DNA from 2 places in the Cellulomonas fulva genome. Region 2 is predicted to be linked to the other one. Evidence: riboswitches for the same ligand, from Rfam matches in the RefSeq annotation. Region 2 holds a riboswitch; the other holds the start of a gene.
The links. Region 2 has a riboswitch for S-adenosylmethionine ahead of KIN34_RS03745 (methylenetetrahydrofolate reductase). Riboswitches for the same ligand answer to the same signal wherever they lie in the genome.
Positions count from the first base shown of each region.

Region 1: linked by a shared signal. The riboswitch ahead of KIN34_RS06970 (aminotransferase class V-fold PLP-dependent enzyme) and the one ahead of KIN34_RS03745 (methylenetetrahydrofolate reductase) in region 2 are both predicted to bind S-adenosylmethionine.

Region 1 covers NZ_JAHBOH010000001.1:1,557,315-1,564,842, forward strand. The annotation lists gene KIN34_RS06960 (O-succinylhomoserine sulfhydrylase) at 56-1,312, opposite strand; gene KIN34_RS06965 (rhodanese-like domain-containing protein) at 1,309-1,722, opposite strand; SAM riboswitch class I at 1,728-1,825, opposite strand; SAM riboswitch class IV at 1,946-2,058, shown strand; gene KIN34_RS06970 (aminotransferase class V-fold PLP-dependent enzyme) at 2,098-3,516, shown strand; gene KIN34_RS06975 (DUF2867 domain-containing protein) at 3,526-3,987, opposite strand; gene KIN34_RS06980 (TetR/AcrR family transcriptional regulator) at 4,058-4,597, shown strand; gene KIN34_RS06985 (pentapeptide repeat-containing protein) at 4,601-5,188, opposite strand; gene KIN34_RS17335 (GNAT family N-acetyltransferase) at 5,276-6,496, shown strand; gene KIN34_RS07000 (MaoC family dehydratase) at 6,576-7,466, opposite strand; gene KIN34_RS07005 (3-oxoacyl-ACP reductase) at 7,463-7,528, opposite strand, start outside.
Region 2 covers NZ_JAHBOH010000001.1:854,452-861,979, forward strand. The annotation lists gene KIN34_RS03715 (hypothetical protein) at 1-789, opposite strand, end outside; gene KIN34_RS03720 (ABC transporter permease) at 839-1,657, opposite strand; gene KIN34_RS03725 (ABC transporter ATP-binding protein) at 1,654-2,691, opposite strand; gene KIN34_RS17055 (TetR family transcriptional regulator) at 2,777-3,976, shown strand; gene KIN34_RS03735 (DNA-3-methyladenine glycosylase I) at 4,053-4,712, shown strand; gene KIN34_RS03740 (hypothetical protein) at 4,734-4,919, shown strand; SAM riboswitch class I at 5,016-5,112, shown strand; gene KIN34_RS03745 (methylenetetrahydrofolate reductase) at 5,153-6,169, shown strand; gene metE (5-methyltetrahydropteroyltriglutamate--homocysteine S-methyltransferase) at 6,243-7,528, shown strand, end outside.

The DNA of each region.
Region 1 (7,528 bases), 700 kb from region 2:
CCGGCGCCGACGGTGCGGAACCGGAGGGATCGCTGGGTCGGGGCGGTGGGGCCGGTCAGACGCGGAGGGCCGTGAGGGCCTGGTCCAGGTCCTGGGTGAGGTCCTCGGTGTCCTCGAGGCCGACCGAGAACCGGACCGTGGCCTCGCCGATGCCGACCCTGGCGCGGCCCTCGGGGCCGAGCTTGCGGTGCGTGGTGGTCGCCGGGTGGGTGACGATCGACTTCGCGTCGCCCAGGTTGTTCGAGATGTCGACCAGGCGCAGCGCGTCGAGGAACGCGAACGTGGACTTCTTCGCGACCTCGGGCGGGGCGCCCTCGGGCACCCGCAGGTCGAACGTCACCACGGTCCCGCCGCCCGACTGCTGCCGCAGCGCGAGCTCGTGCTGGGGATGCGAGGGCAGGTACGGGTAGCGCACGGAGGCGACCGCCGGGTGCTCCTCGAGCCAGCGCGCGAGCGTGAGCGCCGACGCGGCCTGGTGCCGGACGCGCAGCGACATCGTCTCGAGGCCCTTGAGCAGCACCCACGCGTTGAACGGCGAGAGCGACGGTCCGGTGTTGCGGATCAGCGTCCGCACCGGCCCCTCGAGGAAGTCCGACGAGCCCAGGATCGCCCCGCCCAGCACGCGGCCCTGGCCGTCGATGTGCTTGGTGGCGGAGTACACGAGCACGTCCGCGCCCAGGTCGAGCGGCCGGGACAGCACGGGGGTCGCGAAGACGTTGTCGACGACGACGACCGCACCGGCCGCGTGCGCGAGCCGGCTCACCGCCTCGATGTCGACCAGGTCCTGCATCGGGTTGGACGGCGTCTCGAAGAAGACGACGTCGGCGGGCGTCGCGAGCGCCTGCTCCCACTGCGCGAGGACGTGGCCGTCCACGTAGTCGGTGCGCACCCCCCACTTCGCGAGGATCTCGTCGAAGATGACGACGCTGGACCCGAACAGCGCCCGCGCGGCGACGATCCGCGAGCCCTGGCCGACCAGCGCGGCGAGCGCCGTGAAGACGGCCGACATCCCGGTCGCGGTCGCGGAGCACGCCTGCGCGCCGTCGATCAGCCGCAGGCGCTCCTCGAACGTCGAGACGGTCGGGTTGTTGTAGCGCGAGTACAGGAACCGGTCGACGTCACCCGCGAACGCCGCCTCGGCCTGGCCCGCGGTGTCGTAGGTGAACCCCTGGGTGAGGAACAGGCCCTCGGAGAACTCGCCGAACTGCGAGCGGACGTGCCCGCCGCGGACCGCGAGCGTGTCGGGCCGCAGCGAGTCGACCGCCGCGCGGCCGGCGTCCCACGAGCCGGGGCCCGGGGCCCCCGCGGTCACGCCTGCCGCCAGGGCAGGCCGTCGGCGCGCCAGCCGGAGCGGCCGCGCTGCCCGTCGGGGCCGACGTCGCCCTCGAAGCCCTGCAGCACGTTGTAGGCCGGGCCGTACCCGGCCGCGGTGGCGGCCTGCGCCGCCGCGATCGAGCGCACGCCCGAGCGGCAGAGGAACACCACGGGCCGCCCGTCACCGGTCGTCAGGCCGGTCGCGCCGAGCTCGTCGAGGAAGCCCGGGTTGGGGCCCAGGGGCGTGACCCACTCGATGAACGCCGCGCGCCCGCCGAGCTCGTCGGCGTCGGGCACGCCGATCTGCTGCCACTCGCCCTCCGTGCGCACGTCGACGAGCAGCGCGCGCTCGTCGGACTGCAGTAGGTCCCAGGCCTGCTGGGGGGTGAGGTCACCTGCGTAGGACATCTGCTCCTCCATCGGTCCTGGCGGTAGCACCCTCGGCCAGGCCGGGGCCTGCGGGTTGCTGCGGCGTCGTCGAGCCAGATCTCTCGGCCGCTCTGGATGGTCCGACGAGGGTAACGCCCGCGATCGCGCGGCATCCACCTGGTGAACATGATGTCCCGCTCTGCGAGACGGCGGCCGGTCGGCGTTGACAGCCCGGCGCGGGTGTCGTCACCCTTGCGACCAAGGTCATGAGTGCCAGCGCGAAGCCCCGGCTCGCTGGCCGGCAACCCTCCTCCGCGGTGGGGTGCCCCGGGTGACGACCAGGCCTGCACCGTTCGGTGCGGGCAAGCGCGGGGCCAGGCGGAGCCGGGGTCCCCGGACCCACGGAGGTGCCCCATGACCGCGATCGCTGAGCGCCAGTCGTGTCCCGACGTCCGGACCGGCGCGTCCGGGACGACGTCCGACGAGGTGGCAGCACTGCTCCCGGTCGTCGGCGGCGACACCACGGTGCCGCTGGTGGACGGCTCGCAGGTCGTCTACGCGAACCTCGACTACGCGGCCAGCGCGCCCGCGCTGCGGACCGTCGCGGACCGCGTGACCGAGGTGCTGCCGCTGTACGCGTCGGTGCACCGGGGCGCGGGCTACCTGTCCCAGGTGTCGACCGCGCTGTACGAGGCCGCGCGGCAGACCATCGCGCGGTTCGTCGACGCGCGGGAGGACGACGTCGCGATCGTCACGCGCAACACCACGGACTCGCTCAACCTGCTCGCGGGCGTCGTGCCGGCCGGCGAGCGCGTGCTGGTGCTCGACCTCGAGCACCACGCCAACCTGCTCCCGTGGCTCCAGTCGAGCGACCCGCGCGGGCACCGCACGACGATCCTGCCCGTCGCGGCCACGGTCGCGGCGACGCTCGAGGTGCTGGCCGCCGAGCTGGCCCGCACGCCGTACGCGCTGGTCACCGTCTCGGGCGCGTCCAACGTCACGGGTGAGTCGCTGCCGCTCGACCGCGTGGTCGAGATCGCCCACGCTGCCGGGGCGCGCGTCGCCGTGGACGGCGCGCAGCTGGTCCCGCACCGCGGCTTCTCGCTCGCGCGCAGCGGCGTCGACTACATCGCCTTCTCCGGCCACAAGACGTACGCACCGTTCGGCGCGGGCGCGCTCGTCGGCCGGCGCGACTGGCTCGACACCGGGACGCCGTACCTCGCAGGGGGAGGTGCGGTGCGCGACGTGCGGACCGATCGCACGGTCTGGCAGCCCGCCCCCGCCCGGCACGAGGCCGGCTCGCCCAACGTCGTCGGCGCGATCGCGCTGGCGGAGGCGTGCGACACGCTCGCCGCGCTGCCCGCCGGTGCGCTCGAGGCGCACGAGACCGCGCTGCGCGCGCGGCTGGTCGCGGGGCTCGAGCAGCTCCCGGGCGTCCAGGTCGCGCGGATCTGGCCGGACTCCGACGAGCCGGTGGGCGTCCTGACGTTCACGGTCGCGGGCGAGAACCCGGGCCTCGTGGCCGCCTACCTCGCGGCCGAGCACGGCATCGGCGTGCGCGACGGCCGGTTCTGCGCGCACCCGCTGCTCGCACGCCTCGGGGCGTCCGAGGGCGCGATCCGCGCGTCGGTCGGGGTCGGCACGACGAGCGAGGCGGTCGACCGCCTGGTCGACGCGCTGCGCCAGTACGTCGAGCAGGGCGCGCGCTCGTCGTACGAGGTCGTCGACGGCTGCTGGGCCGTGGTCGACGACACGCGTCCGCTGCTGCCGGTGCACGGGCTGGACCACCTGGCGGGGACCGCCGCGGCCGCCTGCGGCCCGGCCCTCGACTGACGGCCGCGCTCAGTGCGCCGGCGCGAGCCGGCGGGCCGCCCGGCGGAGCATCGAGTCGACGACCGTGGGGTGCACCAGCCGCACGGGCGCGAAGTAGAGGCGTCCGCGGCGGTTGTGCAGGCGCACGCTCGTCGTGACGCGGACCAGGCCCGCGGCCTCGTCGACCGCGATGCCGCACCGGAAGTCGAGGTGCGCGTCGTCCGCACGGATGAGCGCCTCGTTGCCCACCACCGCGTCGACCGCGAAGGTGTCCCGCGGCGCCCGGGGGATGCCGAGCAGCGGGACCAGCAGCTGGCGCAGACCGAGCGCCGCGCGGACCCAGACCGGCATCGAGGCCAGCCCGAAGACGGTCCGGGCCCACGCCTCGGGGTCCGTGGTCGCGCCCGCGGGCAGCGCGGTGAACGTCGACTCGGCGTAGTCGGGCGTGAACTCGCTCAGCGCGACCGACCAGGTCGCCGTGGTGCCGGACATGGGTCCTCCCGTGGACTCCCACTCGCCGTACGGTGCCGTACGGAACGGACCGTACGGTAGCGTACGGACGGTGGTCAAGCCCTCGACGACGAAGCAGGCGTGGGTCGACGCCGCGTACGCGGTGTTCCTGCGGGACGGGCTGCACGCGGTGCGGGTCGAGCCGCTGGCACGCGCGGTGGGAGCGACCAAGGGGTCGTTCTACTGGCACTTCGCGGACCGGCCGGAGCTCGTGCGCGCGGTCGTGGAGCGGTGGGAGGCCGCGCAGACCGACGCGGTGATCGAGCTCGCGGAGACGGGCGGCACGCCGCGCGAGCGGATCGAGGCGCTGTTCGCCGCGGTCGCCCGCATGCGGCGTGACGCCGCCGCCCTGCTCTACGTCGAGGCGGCGGCGGAGGGAGTCGGGGACGCGGTGCGGCGGGTCTCCCAGCGCCGCGTCGACTACCTGGCCGGCCTGCTCGTCGAGCTCGGGCACGCGCCGGAGGAGGCGCGGCGTCGCTCGCTCGTCGCGCTCGCGACCGTCCTGGGGCTGCAGCAGCTCGAGCTCGTCCGGCTCGAGGCGCTCGAGGACCCGGGCCTCGCGCGCACCGCGCTCGCCATGGTCCTGGCCTGAGGCTCACACCACCCGCAGCCCCAGGTGGGCGGCGAGCGCGGGGGCGAGCTCGACGAGCTGCTCGCCGCTGATCGTCGCTCCGGCCAGGCCGGTGACCCCGTCGAGGTGCTGCAGGTCGCCGACGCCGCGCACGTCCGCGTCCGCGAGCGTCGCGCCCGTGACGTCGAGGCGCCGCACCCGGCAGTCCTCGAAGACGAGCCGCCGCGCCCGCACGCGCGCCAGGTCGAGCTCGTCGACCACGACGCCCGTGAACCGGACCTCCTCGAGCGTCGCGTCGCGCAGGTTGAGGTAGTCGACCTTGCCGCCGACGACGTGCAGCCGCGTGAGGCGTGAGCCGTAGGCCTGGACCGCGCCCAGCCGGCAACCGGTCCACGTGCCGTCCTGCCACGTGGCGCTCGGCATGGTCAGGGCCGCGGCGCGCACGGCGTCCCAGGTCGAGTCCACGAACCGCGCGTGGGACAGGTCCGCGCCGTCCAGGACGCACGCGGTGAACGTGCAGTCGAGGAACCGCGCCTCGCTCCCGTCCTGCTCGTCGAACCGCTCGTCACTCAGCGTGAGCCCGTCGTAGTCGCCACCGCTCTCGAGTCGCACCGCACCACCCTGGCACCCCGCGCGCTCGTCGCGCACTCCTGGCAAAGCGTGGGCCACGGACGGTGACCGCATGGCAGCATCACGCCCGTGCAGCACGACATCACCCTGACCGGTCACGGCGTCACCCTCGTCCCGCTCGCCGTGCGGCACGCGGCGGCGCTCGCGTCGTTCGTCGACGAGCGCGTCTGGCGGGGCATGACCAGCGCGACGCCGCGCGGCACGGCGGACCTGACGCGCGTCGTCGAGACCGCCCTCGCGACCCCCGCCCGCTACGCCTTCGCGGTGCTGGACGGGGCGGGCGACGTCGTCGGCTCGACGTCGTTCTACGACGTCGACCGCGCGATGGGCCGGCTCGAGATCGGCCACACGTTCTACGCGCCGGCGGTGTGGGGCACGCACGTGAACCCCGCGTGCAAGCTGCTGCTGATGACCCAGGCGTTCGAGGCGTGGGGCGTGCACCGCGTCGCGTTCCGTGCCGACGCGCGCAACGCGCGGTCGGTCGCCGCGATCCGGCGCCTGGGCGCGGTCGACGAGGGGGCGCTGCGCGGGCACCGCGTGGCCGCCGACGGCTCGCGCGGTGACTCGGCGTACTTCTCGATCCTGGCCGACGAGTGGCCGCAGGCCCGGGCCCGCCTGCTCGCGCGCCTCGCCCCGGAGGTCGCCGCCGCGCAGCCGTCCGCCGCCCCGGCGACCTTCAGCGAACCCGTGGTTGAACGCCACGCCGCGTCGGGCACGGCGAGTCGTTCAACCACGCGATCAGTGAACGCCGCGACCGACCGGTCGCACCTCGTGCTCATCGGCGGCCGGTCGGGGGTCGGCAAGACCAGCACGCTGCACGCGCTGCACGCCCTGCTCACGGAGGCCGACGTCCGGCACGCCGTGATCGAGGGGGACTACCTGGACCTCGCGCACCCCGCGCCGCACGAGCACCGGCTCACCGAGCGCAACCTGCGCGCCGTGTGGGCGGGCTACCGCGAGCTCGGCTACCGACGGCTGGTCTACACGAACACCGTCAGTCCCCGGTACGCCGACGACCTCGCCGCGGCCATGGGCGACGAGCCACGCGTGACGGCGGTCCTCCTGACGGCCGACGACGAGGCCGCGCACCACCGCCTCGCCCAGCGCGAGACCGGCGACGAGCTCGCCCGCCACGTCGAGCGCAGCGACCGCGCCGCCGTCGAGCTCGAGCGCGGCTGCCCGCCCTCGGTCCACCGCCTCGACACGACGACGGCCGACCCCTCCGCGGTCGCCCGGCAGATCGCCGTCCTCGCCGGCTGGGTCCCGCCCGCGACGCACCCTGCTCGCTGACCCTGCTCGCTGACCCTGCTCGCTGACCCCGCTCGCTGACCCCGCTCCTGACGCCGGCCGATCGCGTGGGCCCGGTGCGTCAGGAGAGGGGGCGGACCGTGCCCAGGGCGTGGGGCTTGCCCGTGCGGGGGTGCCAGGCGGCGAGCTCGAACGTCGCGCCGCCGGTCGGGGCGCGGCGGACGCTCGTCGCGACCGTCGCGGGGAGCAGGACGGGCTTGACGAAGTCGACCGAGCAGACGAAGGCGTCGCCCCGGGCGGGGCCGACGTCCGCGAGCAGGCGGGACGCGGTGTGCATCCCGTGCGCGATGGCCCGGGGGAAGCCGAGCGCCTTGGCCGAGAGCGCGGACAGGTGGATCGGGTTGCGGTCGCCCGAGACCGCGGCGTAGCGCCGGCCGGTGTCCTTGCCGAGCCGCCACTGCCCGGTGGGCAGCGGGGGGTCGAACGGGACGCGCTCGTCGTCGTCGGGCGCCTCGCCGCCCAGCCGCACGCCCTTGGCGAGGTACGTCGAGGTGCCGCGCCAGACGATCTCGTCGTCGACCGTGACGTCCACGACCAGGTCCACCTGGGTGCCGGTCCGGTGGGGCCGCAGGCCGCCTGCCGTCGCGACCACGTCGAGCGTCTCGTCGTACCGGACCGGCCGGTGCTGCTCGACGACGTTCGCGAGGTGCACCATCCCGAGCAGCGGGAGCGGGAAGTCGGAGCGCGCCATGAGGGCCGTCGCGACGGGGAACGCCAGGACGTGCACGAACCCGGGGGGCAGGGTGTCGGCCACGGGCTCCCCGACGAGGCGCTGGAACGCGGCGAGGTGCTCCAGGTCCCCGCGCACGCCCCGCACGCGGTAGGCGACGTCGGGCAGCGCGGTGGGTCCGCCGCCGGTCCGACGAGCCAGTGCCAGGCGCCCGGACGCGGCCGCGCCGCGCGCGTAGAGCCCGCCCAGACCGGGGACGGCCGGCAGGTCGACGAGCGTCACGCGCCCACCACGTTCTGCCCGCACACCCGCAGCGTGCGCCCGAGGATCCCGCCCGCCTGCGG
Region 2 (7,528 bases):
CGGGTCGTCCGCCGTGACGCCCTCGGCCACGGTCTCGTCGTCGCCGTTGGTCGCCGTGCGGCCCGTCGGGTCCAGGTCCACCCACGTGCGCTCGACGTCGAACCGGGTGCCGTCGCCCGTGGGGTCCGCGTCCAGGCCCGCCAGCCGCAGGAACCCGCCGTCCTCGACGCAGCCCACGCCCGTCCCCTCGTCGCCGAACCCGCGGTCGAACGTGTAGGGCCGGCCCTGCGCGTTCTGCACCGCCGTCACCGCGCAGCCGGTCAGGGAGTACAGCAGCGCCTCGCGGCCCGTGTCGACCAGCGCGATCGGCAGCTCCTCCCGCTGGACCACGTTGACCACGGCCGAGGCGCGCTGCGGGCTCGCCGAGTCGATCGGCACCGAGAACGTCGCGCCCGAGGCGGTGGTGATGCCGAACCGACGGTCCGCGCCCGCGCTGATCCACGCCTTGTCGGGCTGCCCGTCACCGTCGACGTCGACCGCGGGCCGGACGTCCGCGCCGGCGGGGACGGCGTCGCCGCCGGCCGGGCAGCCGGCGGCGGACGTCGGCGTCGCCCCGTCACCGGTCGAGCCGTCGGTCGCGGTGTCCGTCGGTGCGCCCGACGACGGGTCGGACGGGTCCGTGCCCGCGGTCGGGGACGTCGACGACGCGGCCCCCGCCGGCTCGTCGTCGCCGGTCGTCGCCGCCCAGGCGCCCACGGCGACCAGGACGGCGACGACGACCAGGCTGACGACGGCGATCCAGACGCCGTGGCCGCGGGACGGGCGGGTCGCCTGCTCGGGTGTGCTCATCGCACCGTTCTACCCAGGTCCCCGGCCCGGCGCGCGCGCAGCGGCCGACTCACGCGCGGCGCCGGAACAGCCGGGCGGCCACCAGCCGCGCCACCACGACCAGGCCGATGCACCACGCGAGCGCCGCGGCGAGCGCCCCGCCGTCCACCGGCGCGCCGAGGAGCAGGGCCCGCACGGAGTCCGCGACCGGGGTCACCGGGTTCCAGGTCGCGATGGCCTGGAGCACCGACGGCATGCTGTCGACCGGCACGAACGCGCTCGAGACGTACGGCAGGAACATGATCCCGAACGTGAACCCGTTCGCGGCCTCCGGACCCGACGCCGCGAGCCCGACCGCCACCGAGACCCACGTGATCGCCGCGATGTAGAGGGCGATGAGCGCCAGCGCCGCGAGCCAGCCGCCCAGCGACGCCCCCGCGTCGAAACCGACCAGCAGCGCGATCCCGATCACGAGCGCGGTCGCGACCGCGTTGCGCACCAGGCTCGCGACCACGTGGCCCGTGATCACGCCCGTGGCGCGCACGGGCATCGAGCGGAACCGGTCGGTGATGCCCGTGGCCGCGTCGGTCGCGACGTCGACGGCCGCGCTGGCGGCGCCGTACCCGGCGGCCAGGATGACGATGCCGGGCACGACGAAGTCCACGTAGTCCATGCCGGCCTCGATCGCGCCGCCGAAGACGTAGACGAACATCAGCAGCAGCATCACGGGGAGCATCACCGCGAGCAGGAGCGTGTCGACCTGGCGCAGCGAGCGGCGCAGGCACCGCGCGACGAACGCCCGGGTGTCCCGCAGCGGGCGCGGCGCGGGGGTGTCCGTGCGGGGGCTGAGGTCGAGCAGGGTGGGGCGGACGGCGTCCAGCGTGGTCATCGGGTCCTCCGGTCGGTGACGAGCTCGGCCGCGCGGGGGTCCGATGACCACGCGGGCTGGGCTGGGGTCGGGTGGGCAGGCGGGGCTGGGGTCGGGTGGGCGGGGTCGGCTGGGGTCGGGTGGGCACCCTCCTGGGAGTCCTCGTCCGACGAGTCCTGCGCGGGCCGGCCGGTGAGGGCCAGGAAGGCGTCGTCGAGCGTGGGCGTGCGGACCTGCCAGCTCGCGACCACGGGCCCGCCCCGCTCGAGGCGGCGCTCGACGTCCTCCAGCACGCGGCGCACGTCGCCGACGCTGCCGTCGGTCTCGAGGCGCTCACGCGTGCCGTCGGCCAGCACCAGCTCGACGTGCGCGCGCCCGACGCGCGCCTTGAGCTCGTCCGGCGTGCCGTGCGCGATGACGCGGCCCCGGTCGATCACCACGACGCGGTCGGCGAGGCGCTCGGCCTCCTCCAGGTACTGCGTGGTGAGCAGGACCGTGGTGCCCGCGTCGACCGCCGCCCGCGTGAGCGCCCAGACGTCGAGCCGGCTGCGGGGGTCGAGCCCCGTGGTCGGCTCGTCGAGCACCAGCACCTGCGGGCGGCCCACCAGGCTCGCGGCGATGTCGAGACGGCGCCGCATGCCGCCCGAGTACGTCGTGACGGGCCGGTCCGCGGCGTCCGTCAGGTCGAACGCCGCGAGCAGCGCGGCAGGCCGCGACTGCTCCTCGTCGGGCGGCAGGTGCGAGAGCCGGGCCATGAGGCGCAGGTTCTCCGTGCCGGTGAGCAGCTCGTCCACCGCCGCGAACTGCCCGGTGAGCGCGATGGCGGCACGGACGCGGTCGGGGTGGCGCAGCGCGTCGTGCCCCGCGACGTGCACGGTGCCTGCGTCGGGCCGCAGCAACGTCGACAGGATGCGGACGGTCGTGGTCTTGCCCGCCCCGTTCGGGCCCAGCAGCGCCACCACCTCGCCGCGGCCGACCTCGAGGTCCACCCCGTCGAGCACGGTCAGGTCGCCGTAGGACTTGCGCAGTCCCCGGACGACGATCGTCGGTTCCATGTCATCCCCGTTCTGTGTACGTCGTAAACTGTGTGTGTATGTCATACACACTTATAGGATCGGCAGTCAAGAGAGGTGGTGCGACGTGACCGAGGAGACGGGGACGCCCGACGAGGACGGACGGCGCGAGGCGCAGACCCTGCGGCGGGACCGCGAGCGGGACGAGCGCGCGGTCGCCAAGGAGCTCGAGCGGGCGCGACGCGACGAGGAGAAGGCGGCGGACCAGCGCCGCAAGGACGAGGACCGCGCCCGCCGGGACGCGGAGCGCCGCGAGCAGACCGAGGTGCGGACGCGCGAGCAGGCCGAGCGGGACGCGCAGCGGGCCGCCGAGCAGGCTCGTCGGGAACGCGAGCGCGCGGCTCAGGACGCGGCCAAGGAGGCGGGCCGCGCGCTCCGCGAGGCCGCCAAGGCCGAGCGCGCGGCAGCGCTGGCCCAGCTCCGCGCCACGCGGGAGGCCGCGCGGGCCCGCCGCGAGGCCGAGCGGGCGGACGAGGGCACGGACGGGGGTGCCGACGGCGACCGTGCCGCGCGCTCGTCGGACCGCCTGCGCGACCTCCCCCCGGACATCGCGGTGCTGTGGCGGGAGCCGGCCCCGCCGCGGCGCGGCCCGCGCCCGGGGCTGAGCCTGGACCAGATCGCCGACGCCGCGATCGCGCTCGCCGACACCGAGGGGCTCGACGCCGTGTCGATGGCGCGCGTGGCCGAGTCGCTCGGCTTCACGACGATGTCGCTCTACCGGTACGTGACCTCCAAGGACGAGCTGCTCATGCTCATGTCCGACCGCGTCGCTGACCGCCCGCCGCGGGTCGGGCGGGAGGTGGGCGACTGGCGCGCGCGCCTCGAGCTGCTGCTCGAGCTCACGCAGCCGATCCTCGCCGCCCACCCCTGGATGAGCCGCACGACGACGCTGCTGTTCGCGGTCGGCCCGAACCGGCTGGCGTGGATGGAGGCGATGGTCGCGGCCCTCGAGGACACGCCGCTGGACGAGGCGACCAAGCTCCAGGCGGTCGGCGCGCTGAGCGGCCACCAGCTCGAGTGGGCACGACTCATGGACGCCGAGGGCACGCGGCAGCGGGCCGTCGCGGCCGCGCAGGGCCGGGACGGGTCCGACGAGGACTGGCACGACTCGGTGATCGCGCGCCTGGTCGACCCCGCCGAGCACCCCGCGATGGCGCGCGCGGTGGCGGGCGGCGCCCTGGACCCCGCGAACCAGCCCGTGGCGGGGCTCGACCTGGGCACCCGCCTGATCCTCGACGGCCTGGCCACCCTCATCGCCCGCACCTGACCCCGGCACGGGGTGGGGTCGGGTCGGTGTGCACAGGGGTCGTCCACGTGTCGGCGGGGGCGGGCAGACTGCCGTCATGGACCTGGGGACGGACGACGCGAGCGCACCCGGCGAGCCGGCACGGCCGGTGCCGGGCCGGCGGTGCTTCGGGGACGGCGACCCGCTCTACGAGCGGTACCACGACGACGAGTGGGGCCACCCGGTGCACGGCGAGGAGGCGCTGTTCGAGCGCCTGGCCCTCGAGGGCTTCCAGTCCGGCCTCGCCTGGATCACGGTCCTGCGCAAGCGCGAGGCCTTCCGCGCGGCCTTCGCGGGGTTCGACCCGGCGGTGGTCGCGACGTACGACGAGCGGGACGTCGAGCGGCTGCTGCAGGACGCGGGGATCGTGCGGAACCGGCAGAAGATCGAGGCCACCGTCGCGAACGCACGAGCCCTGCTCGCGCTGCACGCGTCCGGCCGCTCGCTCGACGCGCTGTTCTGGTCGTTCGCCCCGGACCGCACCCAGCACACGCGCCCGCAGACCTGGTCGGACGTGCCGGCGACCACCCCGGAGTCCAAGGCGCTGGCTCGCGAGCTGAAGTCGCTCGGGTTCCGGTTCGTCGGCCCGACCACGGCGTACGCGGCCATGCAGGCCTGCGGTCTGGTCGACGACCACCTGGCCGGCTGCCCGGTGGTCGGGGCAACGGCTGTGCTCCCCTCGGGTGATCTGGAGGTCGCGATCTCGGCAGACGGGTGAACGGGGGTTACAGTTCCGCGCATGACCGAGATGCCCGACGCCGACGGCCGGCTCGACGCCGTCCGCGGCGCCCAGGAGGCGCTCGGCGACACCACCCCGCCCGACGCGCGGGTGCTGCAGGCGGTCGAGGCCGGACTGCTCTCCGGTCTCGGCGCGAGCTCGAGCTGGGTCGACGTCCCGCACCAGCGCCCCCGCCTCACGTCCTGACGGCGACGGCGCCGCCCGTCCGCGGGACGGGTCGCCGACGTCTCGCAGGGTGAGAAGCCCTGCCCACCATGTGGTCCGGCGGCTTACGATCGCGGTCAACCATCCAGAGCGGCCGAGAGACCTGGCTCGTCGACGTCGCAGCAACCCCCCTCCGCGACGAGGGAGTGGGTGCTTCCGCCAGGATCGATGGAGTGGACGATGTCGCAGACCCTCGGTCTGAACAGGTCGCGCGCGTGAGCGCCGCGACGGTGGAACCGCCCGTGGCCCCCGCGCCGCGGGCGCAGGACGCGCACGCCGGCACCGGTGTGCACGTGGCCCCGGCGGCGCGACCGCTGGGCTCGGTGGACCGGCCGACGATCTCGTTCGAGCTGTTCCCCCCGCGCAACCCGCAGGCCGCGCCCCGCCTCTGGGAGACGGTCCGGCAGCTCGAGTCGGTGCACCCGGACTTCGTCTCGGTCACCTACGGCGCGGCCGGCAAGACGCGCGAGACCTCACGGGCCTTCGTGTCCCGCCTCCTGCAGGAGACGTCGCTGTCCCCCATCGCGCACCTGACCTGCGTGGGCACCAGCCGGGCGGAGATCACGGCGATCGTCGAGGAGTTCCTCGACGAGGGCGTGCGGTCCTTCCTGGCGCTGCGCGGCGACCCGCCCGCGGGCGAGCCGGACTGGCGACCGCACCCCGAAGGCGTCGAGACCGCGAGCGCGCTCGTCGAGCTGCTCCGGGAGATCGAGGCGCGCCGCTGCGTGGCGAGCCCCTCGCAGGCGGTGCGGGCGCGCGTGCGGCCGCTGTCGGTGTCCGTCGCGGCCTTCCCGCGCGGCAACGCGGCGACCGGCGGGACCCGGGCGCAGGACGTCGCGTCGCTGCTCGCGAAGCAGGACGCGGGTGCCGACTTCGCGATCACCCAGGTGTTCTACGACGCCGAGGCGTACCTGGGCCTGGTGGCCGAGGCGCGCGAGGCGGGCGTGGTCATCCCGATCATCCCGGGCATCATCCCGACCACCGACCCCGCCCGGCTGCTGCGCGTGCAGGAGCTGACGGGCGTCCCCGTGCCGCGTGACCTGCTCGACCACCTGGGCGCGGCCGACGACGAGCTGGACCGGCACCGCCGGGGCATCCGAGCCGGCGTGGACCTGATCAACGGGATCCTGGACGGCGGCGCGCCCGGCGTCCACGTCTACACGTACAACAAGCACGAGGCCGCGCTCGACCTGCTCGAGGGCGCCCGGCTGGACGGCAAGCAGCGCGACTGACCGCGTCGCCGCCGGCACCCGCACCACGGCAACCCGACCACAGCACCACCACGACACCGAAGGCTGGACCCTGATGAGCGAGACCCCGCAGTTCCCGACCGGCTCCGTGCTCGGCTACCCGCGCATCGGGCCGCGCCGCGAGCTCAAGAAGGCCATCGAGGCGTTCTGGGCCGGCCGGTCGACGGCCGACGAGGTCGAGGCGACGGCCGCCGAGCTGCGTCGTCGGACCCGCACGCGCCTGGCCGAGCTGGGCCTGCCCACGGACGTGCCCGCGATCCCGAGCGCGTTCTCCTTCTACGACCACGTGCTCGACGCGACCGCCGTCGTCGGCGCGATCCCGGCGCGGTTCGCCGACCTGGTCGGCGAGGACGGAAGCCTGGACCTGGCCGGCTACTCGACCGTCGCGCGCGGTCGCGGCGACGACCTGCCGCTCGAGATGACCAAGTGGTTCGACACCAACTACCACTACCTGGTCCCCGAGATCGGCCCGGAGACGGAGTTCCGCTACGTCGGCACGCGCCCGGTCGCGGAGTTCGTCGAGGCGCTGGCCGACGGCGTCGTGACGCGGCCCGTGCTCGTCGGGCCGGTGACGTACCTGGCGCTCGCGAAGGCGACCGAGGGCGCGCCGGACGACTTCTCCCCGATCGACCGCCTGCCCGACCTGCTGCCCGTGTACGCGGACCTGCTCCGCGACCTCGCCGCCGCCGGCGCCACGTGGGTCCAGCTCGAGGAGCCGGCCCTGGTCTCGGAGAGCATCGACGTGCCCGTCGAGCGCCTGCTCGCCGCGACCGTCGAGGCGTACCGCGCGCTCGCGACGGAGCTGGCGCGTCCGCAGCGCCCGGCGATCCTCGTCGCGGCGCCGTACGGCGACCTGGGCGCGGCGCTGCCGGTGCTCGCCGCCACCGACGTCGAGGCGATCGGCCTGGACCTCGTCAAGGGCGAGACCCCGACCGAGGCCGTCCCCGGCCTCGAGACCAAGACCCTGGTCGCGGGCGTGATCGACGGCCACAACATCTGGCGCGCGGACCTGGACGCCAAGCTCCAGGTGCTGGAGCAGCTCGAGGTGCTCGGCGCGGCCGCCGTCACGGTCGGCACGTCGACGTCGCTGTTCCACGTCCCGCACGACACGGCCGACGAGCCGAACCTCGACCCGACCCTCACGACCTGGCTCGCGTTCGCCGACCAGAAGGTCGCCGAGGTGGTCACGCTCGCCGAGGGCCTGTCCGAGGGCCGCGAGGCGATCCACGAGCAGCTGCTCGAGGCGTCGGACGCGGTCGCGTCGCGCCGCGGCGCGCCGGGCGTGGTGCGGCCCGAGGTCCGCGAGCGCACGGCCGGCCTGACCGAGGACGCGTTCAACCG